One region of the Kitasatospora sp. NPDC057015 genome, then DNA from elsewhere that is predicted to be linked to it. Evidence: riboswitches for the same ligand, from Rfam matches in the RefSeq annotation. Region 1 holds a riboswitch; the other holds the start of a gene.

What was found. Region 1 has a riboswitch for cobalamin ahead of ACFTWP_RS19210 (HoxN/HupN/NixA family nickel/cobalt transporter). Riboswitches for the same ligand answer to the same signal wherever they lie in the genome.
Region 2: another riboswitch for cobalamin. It lies ahead of metE (5-methyltetrahydropteroyltriglutamate--homocysteine S-methyltransferase); the one in region 1 lies ahead of ACFTWP_RS19210 (HoxN/HupN/NixA family nickel/cobalt transporter).

Annotation. Positions count from the first base shown of each region.
Region 1 is NZ_JBHUSG010000018.1:112,732-120,231, reverse strand. It holds gene efp (elongation factor P) at 1-32, opposite strand, end outside; gene ACFTWP_RS19230 (M24 family metallopeptidase) at 120-1,226, opposite strand; gene rpmG (50S ribosomal protein L33) at 1,464-1,628, shown strand; gene ACFTWP_RS19220 (helix-turn-helix domain-containing protein) at 1,789-2,373, opposite strand; gene ACFTWP_RS19215 (EamA family transporter) at 2,491-3,345, shown strand; gene ACFTWP_RS19210 (HoxN/HupN/NixA family nickel/cobalt transporter) at 3,377-4,492, opposite strand; cobalamin riboswitch at 4,520-4,737, opposite strand; gene ACFTWP_RS19205 (ArsR/SmtB family transcription factor) at 4,821-5,216, shown strand; gene ACFTWP_RS19200 (Fpg/Nei family DNA glycosylase) at 5,241-6,050, opposite strand; gene ACFTWP_RS19195 (AAA family ATPase) at 6,154-7,143, opposite strand; gene aroQ (type II 3-dehydroquinate dehydratase) at 7,231-7,500, opposite strand, start outside.
Region 2 is NZ_JBHUSG010000001.1:166,288-173,787, forward strand. It holds gene ACFTWP_RS00700 (amino acid transporter) at 1-1,579, opposite strand, end outside; gene ACFTWP_RS00705 (hypothetical protein) at 1,826-2,755, opposite strand; gene metE (5-methyltetrahydropteroyltriglutamate--homocysteine S-methyltransferase) at 2,973-5,309, opposite strand; cobalamin riboswitch at 5,444-5,667, opposite strand; gene ACFTWP_RS00715 (serine protein kinase RIO) at 5,988-6,953, opposite strand.

The DNA of each region.
Region 1 (7,500 bases):
ATGCCGTTCTTGAGATCGTTCGTGGAAGCCACGGGCGCACTTACTCCTGGATATAGCTGTCAAGGAACCAAGGGGACGCGTCCTGGCCCCCGCCGCGGCGACACGCCGCGGCAACGGGACTACAGGGCGAGGAGCTCCTTGGTGGTGATGGTGAGCAGCTCGGGCCCGCCCTCTTCGAGGGGGCGCACCACGAGCGTGTCCTCGATCCGGACCCCGCCCTTGCCCGGGAGATGGACCCCCGGACCGACGGTGACCGGCACGCGACTGTCCAGTTTACCCATGTCTGCGGGACCGAGTCGCGGCGCCTCCCGGATCTCCAGCCCGATGCCGTGGCCGAGCGGGTGCGGGGAGGCCTCGGTGTGGCCGGCCGCCTGCAGGATCTCGCGCGCCGCCAGGTCGGGTACGCAGCTTTCGACGCCCGGCCCGAGCGCCTCGCGACCGGCCCGCTGGGCGCGGAAGACCAGCCGGTGCAGCTCCACCTGCCAGGGCGCCGGGGAGGCCCCGATGACGAAGGTCCGGGCGGTGGACACGCCGTAGCCGCGGTACTGGGCACCGAGCACGACGGTCAGGAAGTCGCCCTCCTCCACCCGCCGGTCGGTGGGCTGGTGGTTCTGCTGCCCCGAGTGGCTGCCGGTGCCGACCGACACCGGGAAGGCCGCCCGGTCCGCGCCGTGGTCGATCATGCGGCGCTCCAGCTCCATCGCCAGGTGCCGTTCGGTCCGGCCCACCAGGATCGATTCGAGCAGCTCGCTCAGGGCCTGGTCGGCGATCTCCGCCGCGATCCGCAGATCGGCGATCTCGTGCTCGTCCTTGATCACCCGCATCCGCTCGACCGCCCGGTCCAGGTCCGCCAGGCGGACTCCCCGGGCCAGGCCGGCGACCGCGCGGTGCCGGGTGACGGTCAGGTCGTGCTCCTCGACCGCGAGGTCGCCCACCCGCAGCCGGACGGCCGCCTCGGCGGCGGCGAGCGCGGTGTCGGTACCGGCCGTCACCGGCAGCTGGGTGAGGTCCTCGCCGAGCAGGTGCTCGCCGGTGTCGTCCGGTGGCAGGTCGTCCGGCAGCGCCAGCAGGGCGCGCTCCCGGGTGAGCAGCAGGGTGGCACCGCACGGCCCGCACCCGGTGAGGTAGCGGACGTTCGCCGGTCTGGTGATCAGCGCCGCATCCGCTCCCGTCGCGCTGCAGTTCTCCCTCAGACGCTCCCGCCGACCCGCGTACGCATCAGACATGGGTCGAGCGTACGGAGAGCGGCGGCGGTTCGCCCGGTGAGCGGCCCGGACGGCGGCACCGGCGGTGCTCGCGGGTGCCCCGGCGCGCGGCGAGGGCGGGCCGGGGCGCGGGTCGGGGGCTAGGGCCGGACGGGAATGGACGCGGCGCCGGCCGTGTTGGGAGCGGATGAAAACGACAACCGTTTCCCGGGTGGGTCGACCGGACCCGCCCGCCACCGCTCCACGGAAGGGGAGACCATGGCCCGCAGCGAGCTGCGCCCCGTCGTCCGACTCCGCTCCACGGCCGGCACCGGCTTCACGTACGTGACCCGCAAGAACCGCCGCAACGACCCCGACCGGATGACCCTGCGCAAGTACGACCCGGTGGCGCACCGCCACGTGGCGTTCCGCGAGGAGCGCTGACGCCGGGCCCGGACCGGTCCGGGATGAACGGCGGGCGACGCCACCGCACGGGTGGCGCCGCCCGCCGTTCGCGTTCGGGGCGAGCCCCGGCCGGCCGGGAGCAACCCGGGCGATCGGCGGCAGGCGCAGCCGGTGGACGCAGGGGCGGGCGGGGGCCCGCTCAGCGCGGGGGCGGCACCGAGACGACCATGGTCAGCCGCACGGGCGCGTCGCCCTCGTTGCGGTAGCCGTGCGGCTGGGAGGCGTCGAAGGAGGCGGTGCTGCCCGCCGGCACCCGGTGGTCGCGGTCACCGTGGGAGAGGGTCAGCTCACCGGTCTCCACCCGGACGATCTCGACCGTCCCCGCGGGGTGCGCCTCGGAGCCGTAGCCCTCGCCGGGTTCGAGGTGCCAGGCCCAGAGTTCGAGCGGCCCCGGGGCCTCCACGCCGCTCAGCAGCGTGCCGCTGCCGCCCTGCGGGCCGGTCCAGAGCGGGACGGCCTGGTCGGGCGTGACGATCCGCACCGCGGCGCTCTCGTCGTAGTCCAGCAGCCGGGCGACCGAGACCCCGAGCGCGTCGGCCAGCCGCACCACCGTGGCGACGCTGGGATTGGTCCTGACCTGCTCGATCTGCACGATCATCCCGCGACTGACGCCGGCCCGGGCGGCCAGCGCGTCGAGGGTGTGGCCGCGTTCGGCGCGCAGCCGCTTGAGGTTCCGGGCGAGCGCCTGGGAGACGAGATCGGGATCCGGCACGAGATAGTCCAATAAATTGATTCGGCTGGTTCATTCTGCTGTACTACGCTGCGATCCGGACAGGCGTCCGGTCGAATGTACTGCGGAGGCCATCGTGCTGTCCCCCACCACCCCCGCGGCCAGACCGCGGTGAGCGCCCTGCTCGCCCTCACCGCCAGCCTGCTCTGGGGCCTGGCCGACTTCGGCGGCGGCGCCCTGACCAGGAGACTTCCCGCCCTCGCGGTGGTGGTCGCCTCACAGCTGACCGCCGCCGTCGTCCTGGTGGCGGCCGTCCTCGCCACCGGCGGGATCGGCGACGCCACGCCGATGCTCTGGTACGCCGTCGCCGCCGGGGTGATCGGGCCGTTCGCCATGCTGGCCTTCTACCGGGCGCTGGCAATGGGGCCGATGGGGGTGGTGTCACCGCTGGCCACCGTCGGGGTGGCCGTCCCGGTCGGGGTCGGACTCGCACTGGGCGAGCGGCCCGGCCTCGGGCAGGCCGCCGGGATCGCGGTCGCGCTGGCCGGGGTCGTGCTGGCCGCCGGCCCGCAGCGGGGCGGGCCGGCGGCCGGGCCCCGGGTCCTGCTGCTCACCCTGGGCGCCGCGTTCGGCTTCGGCGCCGTGATGGCCCTGGTCGCGCAGGCCTCCGCCGGCGGCGGCCTGCTCCTGACCCTCTGCGTCCAGCGGCTGTGCAACATCGCGGTCGGCGGCGCCGCCCTGGCCCTGACCCTGCGGCGGACCGGCACCGGCACCGGTCTCGGCCGGGAGCTGCGGGGGCGGCTGCCCGCCCTCACCGCCGTGGGCCTGGCCGACGTGGCGGCGAACGGCGCCTACGCGACGGCCTCGCACAGCGGGTCGGCGGCCGCGGCGGCCGTGCTGGCCTCGCTCTACCCCGTCGTCACCGCGCTGATGGCACGCGGTGTGCTCGACGAGCGGCTGCGCCGGATACAGGTGCTCGGTGCGGGCCTGGCGGTGGCCGGGACCCTGCTGCTCGCCGCCGCCTGAACCACCGGTCCGCCCGGCCGGGCAAACCCGCTCACGGCGCGGCGGCCCAGCGCTGCTCCACCCTGCCCAGCCGCCAGTAGGCGACGGCCGCCGCCCAGACCACCACGAAGAGCCCGACGATCACATAGCCCACGTTGTCGAGCGAGAGGCCGGCGATCCAGCCGCTGACCGGATCGGTCAGGTCCAGCTTCTCGTGCAGCACGCTGACCAGCTCGATCGTGCCGATGATGAAGGCGACCGCGATCGACAGCCCGGTGATGGTCAGGTTGTAGTACACCTTGCGCACCGGGTTGGAGAAGGCCCACTGGTAGGCGAAGTTCATGAAGGTCCCGTCCAGCGTGTCGAACAGGCTCATCCCCGCCGCGAACAGCAGCGGCAGGCAGACGATCGCGTACCAGGGCAGCCCGGCGGCCGCGCCGCTGCCCGCCATCACCATCAGGGTCACCTCGGTCGCCGTGTCGAAGCCGAGCCCGAGCACCATCCCGACCGGGAACATCTGCCCGGGCCGGGTGATCGAACGGGTGGCCCGGTTCAGCACCCGGTTGAACAGGCCGCGGGAGTTCAGGTGCCCCTCCAGCTCCGCCTCGTCGAACCGACCGGCCCGCATCGCCCGGAAGACCCGCAGGATGCCGAACAGCGCCGCCAGGTTCAGCGCGCCGATCAGGTACAGGAAGGCCCCCGAGGCACTGGTGCCCAGCACGCCGAGCCACTGGTGGGCCGTCGAGTCCTCGTCCATCAGGGTGTTCGCCAGCTGCGCGCCGCCCGCCACCAGCGCCGCCATCAGGACGACCATGGAGGAGTGGCCCAGGGCGAACCAGAAGCCCACCGACACCGGCCGCCGGCCGTCCGCCATCAGCTTGCGGGTGGTGTTGTCGATCACGGCGATGTGGTCCGCGTCGAAGGCGTGGCGCATCCCCAGCGTGTACGCGGTGATGCCCAGGCCGACCCCGAAGACCTGGGTGCCGACCGCGTACTCGTGCGGTGCCACCAGGAAGAAGAGCGTCCCGAACGCCGCCACGTGCATCGCCAGGATCACCGCCATCAGCCCGGCCGTGCGGACGGTGTCCTCGCGCCGCCAGCGGAAGGCCGGCAGGGCGGGGGCGGTGGGCGGCGCGGCCGGGGCGGCACCGATTTCGGGCAGGGTCATGCGGTCACGCTCCAGCACCTCGTGGATCACTTCGTGAGATGCCGTGGCCGGTCTCCTGGCTGACGGGTCGAACGCTCCCGCGCCGGCCTTCCCGGACGCCTGGACGTCCAGTGACCACCCGCCCCGGTCAGGGGGCGGGACATGGCGCGGATGCTTCCCGATCACAGTGGCGAGGGCCGCTCCGGTCTGGGACCTCTGAAGGTCCGTCACCGGTCTTCCCGAACACCACGGCGGGCCACACCGTACGGGGCGTCAGGTCGTCCATGCAAGGCTGCGCACCTGCGCAGGTGTTCAGGATCACACCCCGTGGGCTGCGAGAATGGCCCGCATGCATCTCGTACCGGCCGAGCGCGCGGACCACCGGACCATCGACGGCCACCGGGTCTGCGAGGCCATCGCGGCGATCGGCGACCCCGCCCGGGTGCGCGCCCGGGCCGAACGCTTCGCCCTGCTCGCCGACCCGGGACGCCTCGCCCTGCTGCTCGCCCTGCACCGGGCCGGCCCGCTCGCCGTCAGCGACCTCGCGGTCGCCACCGGCATGCGCGACCCGGCCGTCTCCCAGGCGCTGCGGCTGCTGCGCACCGCCGCCGTGGTGGCCGGCGACAGGGACGGCCGGGTGGTGCGCTACCGGATCGTCGACGAGGACCTCGGCCCGCTGCTGGCCCACTGCGCGGCGGACGACCATGCCGAGCCGCAGCCGCACGAGGTGACCGCCCCCGCGTGACCGCCCGCGCCGGGTGACGGCCGGTCAGACCCGCTGGCAGCTCGGGCACCAGAAGAGGTTGCGGGCCGCGTGCTCCTCGGTGCGGACGGCCGTGCCGCAGACCAGGCAGGGCATCGCCGCACGGCGGTAGACGTAGACCTCGCCGCCGTGGTCGTCGACCCGCGGCGGGCGGTTCATCGCCTCGGGGGTGTGCTCGGGGCGGACGGTGTCGATCCGGCCCGCGTCCACCCCCTCCTGCATCAGGGTGACCAGGTCGGCCCAGATGGCGTCCCACTGCGCACGCGTCAGGTCGCGGCCGGCCCGGTGCGGGCTGATGCCGAGCCGGAAGAGCACCTCGGCGCGGTAGACGTTGCCGACGCCCGCCAGCACCTTCTGGTCCATCAGCAGGGCCGCGACCGTCGTCCGGCTGGCGGAGATCCGCCGCCAGGCCAGCACCGGGTCGGCGTCCGCGCGCAGCGGGTCCGGCCCCAGCCGGGCGGCGACGGCCGCCTTCTCGCCCGGGGTGAGCAGCTCGCAGGTGGTGGGGCCGCGCAGGTCGGCGTACGCGTCGTCGTTCTCCAGCCGCAGCCGCACCAGGCCGACCGCCCGCGGGGCCGGGCCCTCGCCGAAGGTGAAGCCGCCGTACAGGCCGAGGTGGACGTGCAGCCAGGCGCCCTCCTCGAACCCGAGGAAGAGGTGCTTGCCGGTGGCCTCGGCCGAGACGAGTGCCTGGCCGTCGATCAGCTCGGCGCCGTCGGCGAAGCGCCCCTGCGGGCTGGAGACCCGGACGGGGCGGTCGCCGAAGGCCTGGAAGTTCTGGGCGGCCAGGCGGTGGATGATGTGGCCTTCGGGCACGGAACGGCTCCCCCGGTGGATCAGCAGGACGGGTCCATCATCCCAGCCGGCACTGACAGCCCGGTGTGGCGGCGATCGGCGGGCGGCGGCGGGAAGGCCCTGGTCAGCGTACGGGGCGCCCGAGCAGGCGGGCCAGGATGACCTGGTCCAGGGCGGCGGCGGTGGCGCCGACGTCCAGTTGGGAGTTGTCGATGATCGGCAGCCCGGAGTTGTACCAGCCGGCCATCCGGCCGTGGATCCGGGCGACCTCCTCGTCGCTGAGGCGCCGATTGCCGCTGCGGCGGGCGTTGCGGGCGAGGACGGAGTCCAGCCCGGGGAGCAGCACCACCGGGATCATGCCGGGGCCGATGTGGCGCTTCCAGCCGCCGAGACCGATCGCCGGGCGGTCCGGGAACACCGCGTCGTCGATGATGCAGGAGATGCCGTTGGCGAGGTAGTTGCGGCAGGCGAAGCCGCAGGTGCGGCGGGCCAGCCGGTACTGGGCCTCGGAGGCGTTGTTCCAGCCGGACTGCGGGTTGGCGAAGCCGGACTGCACCCACTCCCGGACGTCGTCCAGGCTGATGTGCGCGGTCGGGGAGGGGCGGCGTTCGGCCCAGTGCCGCGCGACGGTGGTCTTGCCGGCGCCGGCCGGGCCGATCAGCAGGACGGCGATCGGGCCGGTGGGAGCGTGCGGCTGCGGATGCGCGGGCAGCTGGACCGGTGCCCCGGACGGCAGCAGGAAGTGCCCCGTGGCGCCGGCCGGCGCCGGTGGGCCGGCCGGGCCGGGGGCGCTCCGTGCACGCAGCGCCGGGTCACCGTAGGGGTGCCGGGGTGCGGGGTGGCCGCCGGGCGGGCCGGCCGCGGTCGGCGCCGCGAAGAGCGGCCCGGCGCCGCGCGCGGGTGCGGCGGCCGGGGGCACGAGCGGAGCTGGCGCCGGTGCGGGCTGCGGGCCGGGGCCGACGGCAGCGACGGACTGCGGGCCGGCTGCGGGCTGCGGTGCGCCGAGCGGTCCGGCCGCCGGTACGGGCCCGGTCTGCGGGGCCGGTGCGGTGGGTGTCGCCGGCGGGGTCACCGGCCGTGGAGGCAGCTGTCCTCCCCCTGGGTACTGCGTCACGGTCACCTCCCGACACCGTCTTCGACGGGGACACTACACGCCGGCCCGGCGGCGGGCACAGTCCGCCACCGGGCCGTTGATCTTGCTTCAGCGTGTGGTGAGCTGCTCCGCGAGGGCGCGCAGGGCCAGTTCGTACGAGCCGAGGCCGAAGCCCGCGATGGTCCCGGAGGCCACCGCGGCGATCACCGAGGTGTGCCGGAACTCCTCGCGCGCGTACGGGTTGGAGATGTGCACCTCGATGAGCGGCGCCGTCCGCTGGGCGGCGGCGTCGCGGATCGCGTACGAGTAGTGGGTGAACGCCCCGGGGTTGATCACCACCGGGGTCCGCTCGTCGGCGGCCCAGTGCAGCCACTCGAT
Region 2 (7,500 bases), on a different contig from region 1:
CGGCGATGTCCCGGTTGTCGGGCTCGTTGGCGATCAGGCGGATGGTCCGGTTCGAGCAGTCCCGGACGAAGCGTTCGGCGACCTGGTCGAGGACCACGTCGGTGACCCGCAGTTCGAACGCCCGGGCCAGCCGGGAGGCCAGCGAGACCAGCACGATCGCGGCGATGAAGCAGGCACCGATCTTCACGCCGTCGGGCCGCTCGGCGATGTTGTCGCCGGTGGTGTAGACGAAGACCGCCGCGATGATCGCGAAGCCCACCGTCCAGCCGCGCTGGCCGGCCTTGTGCGCGGCGATGGTCACCGCGATCGCCGCCGAGGTGATCAGCACCAGGACACCGGTGGCGTAGGCGCCGCCCTGCTCGTCGACGCTCGCGTCGAAGATCCAGGTGATCAGGAAGGCGACCCCGGTGAGCACCAGCACCATCGGCCGCACCGCCCGCGCCCAGTGCGGCGCCATCCCGTAGCGCGGCAGGTAGCGGGGCATCAGGTTCAGCAGGCCCGCCATCGCGGAGGCCCCGGCGAACCAGAGGATCGCGATGGTGGACACGTCGTAGACGCTGCCGAAGGCACCGCCGAGGTACTCGTGGGCCAGGTAGGCCAGGGCGCGGCCGTTGGCCGCGCCGCCCGGCTCGAAGGCCGCGGGCGGGATCAGCAGGGTGGTGATGAAGCTGGTGGTGATCAGGAACACGCTCATGATCACGGCGGCGGTGGTGAGGAGCTTGCGGGTGCCGCGGATCCGCCCGGTCGGCTGCTCCTCGGTGTCGCCCTCGTCGCCCTCGATGTGCGGCATCACCGCGACGCCGGTCTCGAACCCGGACAGCCCCAGGGCCAGTTTCGGGAAGACCAGCACGGCCACCCCGATCATCGCCACCACGTTGCCGTGCTCCGCGGTCAGCGCGTTCGTCCAGTCCGTGACCAGGTCGGGCGCCGTCAGCACGTGCCACAGGCCGACCGCGACCACCACCACGTTCAGCGCGAGGTACACCGCGACCAGCACCACGGCCACGCCGATCGCCTCGCTGAAACCCTTCAGGAAGACCGCCCCCAGCAGGGCCACCAGGATCATCGTGATCAGCACCTGACGGCCGTGCAGCGCGCCGGTCAGGTGCGGGTTCTCCACCAGGTGCGCGGTGGCGTCGGCGGCGGACAGCGTGATGGTGATCACGAAGTCGGTCGCGGCGAAGCCGAGCAGGGCCAGCACGAACAGCTTGCCCTGCCAGAACGACAGCAGGCGCTCCAGCATCGCGATCGAGCCCTGCCCGTGCGGGCTCTCCTGGGCCACCCGCCGGTACACCGGCAGCGCCCCGCACAGCGTGACGATCACCAGCACGACGGTCGCCACCGGCGACAGCAGACCGGCCGCCAGCGCCGCGATGCCGGGCTGGTAGCCGAGGGTGGAGAAGTAGTCCAGGCCGGTCAGGCACATCACCCGCCACCAACGCTGCCGGTGCTCCGCGGGAGCTTCGGCGTGCGGGCCCGGGTGCTGCTTGACCCGGTCCGAGGTGCCCTCCAGCAGCCACGCCCGCAACCGCTGCCGCGCCGACGGCGAGGAACCGCGAGCACCCGAAGCCGAAGTCACCACCCTGCACTCCCGTCGACCGCCACGAACCCCCAGCCCCCTGCCCTCAGCCTCCTGCCGGCCGGACGGGCGACCGCGTCAGCCTAAGCGGGCCGCCACCATTCAACCGGGCAGGCTCGGGGCCGGCGACGACACGTCACCCCATTGGCGGCCGGGCAGGCCCGAGGACGTCGGGGAGGGCGGGGAGGGTGGGGAGGCCCGGGATGGCAGGGAGGGCAGGCAGGGCAGCGCAGGGCACGGCCGGGGTCAGGGCACGCGCAGGGTGAGAACCGCCGTGTGCAGCTGCCCGGCGGTCTGGAACTGGAGGAAGACCCGCCAGTTCCCGGACTCGCCGACCATGGCGTCGAAGGTCAGCGTCGGACCGCCGTGATCCCCGTCGACCGCGTTCCCGGGGTGGAGATGGGCCAGCGCCTGGTCACCCTCGTGAAAGGCACTCAGATGGGCGTAGCTGTCGAGGTACGGCTGGAGGTCGGTGGTCGGCTCGCCGTCCCTGGTGACGGTGACGGTGAGCCGCTGGGTCATCGGCCCCGTCGACCCGGCCTTCAGGGTGACGGTGTAGCCGTCGACGGTCGTGCCGTCGGCCGCCGCGGGCAGCGGCTCGGCGGCGGTCTCGCCGGGCACGGACACGGTGCGGCTGAGGACGAACTCCCTGCCCTTGCCCCGGCCGGTGTTCGGCGTGAACGCGGCGTACAGCCGCCAGCTGCCGGGCGTGAGGGCGGCCAGGTCGGCGGTCCAGCCGCCGTCGGCGGCCATCGCCGGGTGCAGGTGCTGATAGCCCGTGAGATCCGTGCGGATCGCGTAGAAGTGCAGCCGCCTGGTCTGGGCGACGGCGAAGTCGGTGACCGGCGATCCGTCGGGGCCGAGGACGGTGAACGGGTAGCTCACCGCCTGGCCGGCCGGGAGGGTGGCGACCGGGGAGTCCAGCCGGTAGCCGCCCAGTTCTCCGACGAGCCCCTCGCCGGAGGCCATCCCGGGCATCACCGGAGCGGCCGACGACGGCGACGACGGCGACGACGGCCGGCCGGGCGTCGGCGCGGCGCCGTGCCCCCGGCCCGCCGCCCCCGAACCCTCGGGGCCCCCGGACGGACCGGTGGCGCCCAGCAGGAACAGGAGCAGCCCGGCCGCGGCTGCCAGCACGGCCCCCCAGCGGAAGACCGAGCGAGTGGAAGCGAACATCATCGAAGCCTTCCGTCCCGTGGGGCCGGAAACCTGAACAGCGCCCCACAGGACAGGAGACCCGTGCCGGGCACGGCGATAACGGAAATCCGCCGGGCGCGGTCGCAGGAGCCCCGCGTCCGCGTCGGTCCGTGACGGGCCGACCGGCCACGACGCCCCGGTACGGTACGGGCGCTGCCGGGGCGAGTGGTCGCGACCACCCGCCCCGGCGGCGGCGTCAGCCGGCCAGTTCCGCGCGGACTTCCCTGGCCGCGGCGACCAGGTTCTCCAGCGAGGCGCGGGTCTCCGTCCACCCGCGGGTCTTCAGCCCGCAGTCGGGGTTGACCCAGAGCCGCTCGGCCGGGACGGCGGCCAGGCCGGCGCGGAGCAGGGCGGCGGCCTCCGCGCTGCTCGGCACCCGGGGCGAGTGGATGTCGTAGACGCCCGGACCTACCTCGCGCGGGTAGCCCGCCCCGGCCAGCTCGTGGGCGACCTCCATGTGCGAGCGGGCCGCCTCCAGCGAGATCACGTCGGCGTCGAGCCCGTCGATCGCGGTCATGATCGCGCCGAACTCGGCGTAGCACATGTGGGTGTGGACCTGGGTGTCCGCCCGGACCCCCGAGGTGGTGAGCCGGAACGACTCCGTGGCCCACGCCAGGTACGCCGGCCGGCCGGCGGCCCGCAGCGGCAGGGTCTCGCGCAGGGCCGGCTCGTCGACCTGGACGACGGCGGCGCCGGCGGCCTCCAGGTCGACGACCTCGTCGCGCAGGGCGAGGGCGACCTGACGGGCGGTGTCGGCGAGCGGCTGGTCGTCGCGGACGAAGGACCAGGCGAGCATGGTGACCGGGCCGGTGAGCATGCCCTTGACCGGCCTGTCGGTGAGGTCCTGCGCGTAGCGGAACCAGTCGACGGTCATCGGGTGCGGGCGGGAGACGTCGCCGGCCAGGACCGGCGGGCGGACGTAGCGGGTGCCGTAGGACTGCACCCAACCGTGCTGGGTGGCCAGGTACCCGGTGAGCTGCTCGGCGAAGTACTGGACCATGTCGTTGCGCTCGGGCTCGCCGTGCACCAGGACGTCGAGCCCGGCCTTCTCCTGATAGGCGATCACCTCGCGGACCTCGGCGCGCATCAGGTCCTGGTAGGCGGCCTGGTCGATCCGGCCGGCGCGCAGGTCGGCGCGGGCGACCCGCAGGTCGGCCGTCTGCGGGAAGGAGCCGATGGTGGTGGTGGGCAGCAGGGGCAGGCCGAGGCGGGCGCGCTGGGCCTCGGCGCGCTCGGGGTAGGCCTGCGCGCGGCGGGCGTCCCCGGGGGTGGTGGCGGCGGCCCTGGCACGGACGACCGGGTCGCGGGTGAGCGCCGAGGCGGCGCGGGAGGCCAGGTCGGCCCGGTTGGCGGCGAGTTCGGGGAGAATCGCGTGGGTGCCCTCGCGCAGGCCCCGCGCCAGGGTGGTGATCTCCTCGGTCTTCTGACGGGCGAAGGCCAGCCAGCGGGCGACCTGCGGGTCGAGGTCGCGCTCGGCGCCCGCGTCGAGCGGGACGTGCAGCAGGGAGCAGGACGGCGCGACGTCCACCCGCTCGGCCAGGCCCAGGAGGGTGGCCAGGGTGGAGAGGGACTTCGCCAGGTCGTTGATCCAGATGTTGCGGCCGTCCACCACACCGGCCACCAGGCGCTTGCCGGGCAGTCCGCCGACGGCGGCGAGGTCGTCGAGGTTGCCCGCGGCCGGTCCGGTGAAGTCCAGGCCCACCCCCTCGATCGGGGCCCCGGCGAGGACCTTCAGCGCCTCGCCGGCCCGGTCGAAGTAGGTCGCGACGAGGATGCTCGGCCGTTCGGTGAGGGCGCCGAGATCGCGGTAGACCCGCTCGGCGGCGTTCAGTTCGGCCGGGGTGCGGTCCTGCACCAGGGCTGGCTCGTCCAGTTGCACCCACTCGGCGCCGGCGGCGCGCAGGTCCGCGAGCAGCTCGGCGTAGACGGGCAGCAGCCGGTCGAGCAGGGTGATGGGTTGGAAGTCGGCGGCCGCTTCGGGCGCGGGCTTGGCCAGCAGCAGGTAGGTCAGCGGGCCCACCAGCACCGGACGGGCGGCGCGGTGGCCGAGCAGGAGCGCCTCGCGCAGTTCGGAGACCGCCTTCGCGGAGTTCGCCGCGAACACCGTGTCCGGGCCCACCTCGGGCACCAGGTAGTGGTAGTTGGTGTCGAACCACTTGGTCATCTCCAGCGGGGCCGCGTCCTGGGTGCCGCGGGCCATCGCGAAGTAGCCGTCCAGCGGGTCGGCGGCCACCGCGGCCCGGTGGCGCGGCGGGATCGCGCCCACGGCCACGGTGGTGTCCAGCACGTGGTCGTAGAGCGAGAAGTCGCCGGTGGGCACCTCGGTGACGCCGGCCTCCGCCAGCTGCCGCCAGTTCTCGCGGCGCAGTCCGGCGGCGGTGGCCCGCAGGGACTCGGCGTCGACGCGGCCGGCCCAGTACCCCTCGATCGCCTTCTTCAGCTCCCGGTTCGGGCCCTGCCTCGGGTAGCCGTACACGGTGGCCTGCACGGTGACCTGCGGGATGGCCTGCGGGGTGGTGGAACTCGATGACACGGAACTCTCCTTCGCGAGTCGCGTTGCGATCCCGGGAGAGCACGAGGACGAGAGAGCACGACAGGGGGCGTGGCACCAGGATGTGCCCGCCCGCTCCGCCGACCTGCCCGCGAGGTCACCGAGATCACCGCGTGCGGTCGCACACGGGCAGTGGCAGGTCTTCGGACTCGTGGGCACGCCGGGCCTGTCGGCCTCCGACACCTACTGGCCGTCGCTTCCCGGGCCCCTACGGGGCTCAGTGCATGTGACGGCGGTCGTTCCCACTCACCGCTGCGGGGCAGTCCCGGATTCACACCGGGTTCCCTCTTGCGACGCGCCTGCCTGGCTGGCAGGGCGAACCGACTGCGAGGCACAGCCTAGGCCGATCCGGACGGTCCTGTCGGCGATTGTCCGGATGGCGGATGGCGGCGTGGACCCGCAGCCCGCCGTCGGCCGGGATCCCGGCGCCGCGGACGACCCACGGACCGGGCCGTACGCGGGCCCGGTCCGTGGGCGCGTGCGCCGGCTCCCCGCCGGCTCCCCGCCGAGGTCGAGGCCGGAGCAGCGGCCGGGCGACGACGACGGGGTGGCGGGGGGCGGGGAGCGGGCGGACCGTCCGCGTGCCCCTCCGCGCCGAGGGACTCCCCTCCGCGCCGAGGGACTCCCCTCCGCGCCGAGGGACTCCCCGGCGCGCGGCGGCTACCTCAGGCGCGCGTCGGCGGCGAGCTCCTCGACCAGCTCCTGCACGCGCTCCTCGGACAGGCCCCGGGACGCGAACCAGGCGCCGACGTTGCGCACGTCCCGTTCCAGGAAGGAGCGCCCGCGCGGGTTGGCGACGACGTCCACGATCTGCGGCACGTCGATGATCACCAAGCGCCCGCGGTGGACGAGGATGTTGTAGGCCGACAGGTCGCCGTGTGCGTAGCCGCCGACCGCGAGCAGCGACAGGCTGCGGCCGAGCTGCTCCCAGAGATCGTCGATGTCGGCTTCCTCCGCCCGCAGTTGGGCGAGTCGGGGCGCTGCCGTGCCGTCGGCGTCACCGACGAACTCCATCAGGATCTCGGTCCCGGTGATCTGCACCGGGTACGGGACGGCCACCCCGGCCGACCAGAGCCGGCACAGCGCGCCGAACTCGGCCGCCGCCCACTGCCCGGCGATGGCCTCCTTGCCGAACGCCGTGCGCTTGGCCATCGCCCGGCTGATCCGGGACTCCTTGTGCTGGCGGCCCTCCAGGTAGCCCGAGTCGCGGTGGAACATCCGGTGCTGGGAGTCCCGGTAGCGCTTGGCCGCCATCAGGGTGCGCCGCTCGGTGCCCGGCACGCGGCGCTCCAGCAGGAAGACGTCGGCCTCCTTGCCGGTCTTCACGATGCCGAGTTCGGTGTCCACGGCCGCCAGTTCGGTCACCACCCACGCGGGGCGCGGCTCGGGCCCCTTCTCGGTGGGGGTGGACTTGTCCCAGGTGGACCAGCGGTCGCCCTCGGCGGGGCCGTCGGTCACCGGGGCGGGAGAGGCGAGGTCGTCCGGGTCCACGGGGAACCCGTCCCCCTCGGAGGGGAGGTACTCGCCCTCGAAGTCGTCGAACCGGTCGGACCGTCGGCCGCGCCGGGCCCCGCCCTTGGGACGGATACGGGAGAAGGAATCGCTGTCGGCAAAGCGCTCACGCACTGCGGTGGCTCCTGAGGAGTGGCCCACCGGGGTGCGTCCGATACGACGCGCTGTCAGCCGGTGGGGAGATGACGAACGAGGAGGGCGTATGGCGCGCACACGAAGGCGCGCCGCGACAGGGCGGCAACCATCCGGACACACCTCCTCGACGTCAGGTCCTGGCGCGGAGATCCGCGAGGACGTCAGTACCCTAGCCGCTCCCTCCCGCGGCGCAACCGAATTTCCGCCGCCGAGTCCCACCGGCCCCGGTCCGGCGGTCCGGGCCGCGCACCGGGGCGACGAACGACCCCGGGGCTCTGCTCTCCGTCCACCCGCACGCGGACGCGGCCCGACGCGACGGGTGGCCCGGCCGACCGCGAAACCACTCTGTCAAAGGCGACACGGAACGCTTGGCACAGTGATCGATTGCGGCGCCGCCCCGCAGGCCGGAGACTCCTAGAGCTCCGCCGGGCCGGGTACGGGGGCGCTCTCCGGGCCCGTCCGGTCGCCACCGCCGACCCCTACGGCGCCGCACGGCGGCCGACCCCGGTGATCCGGCTCCCCCACG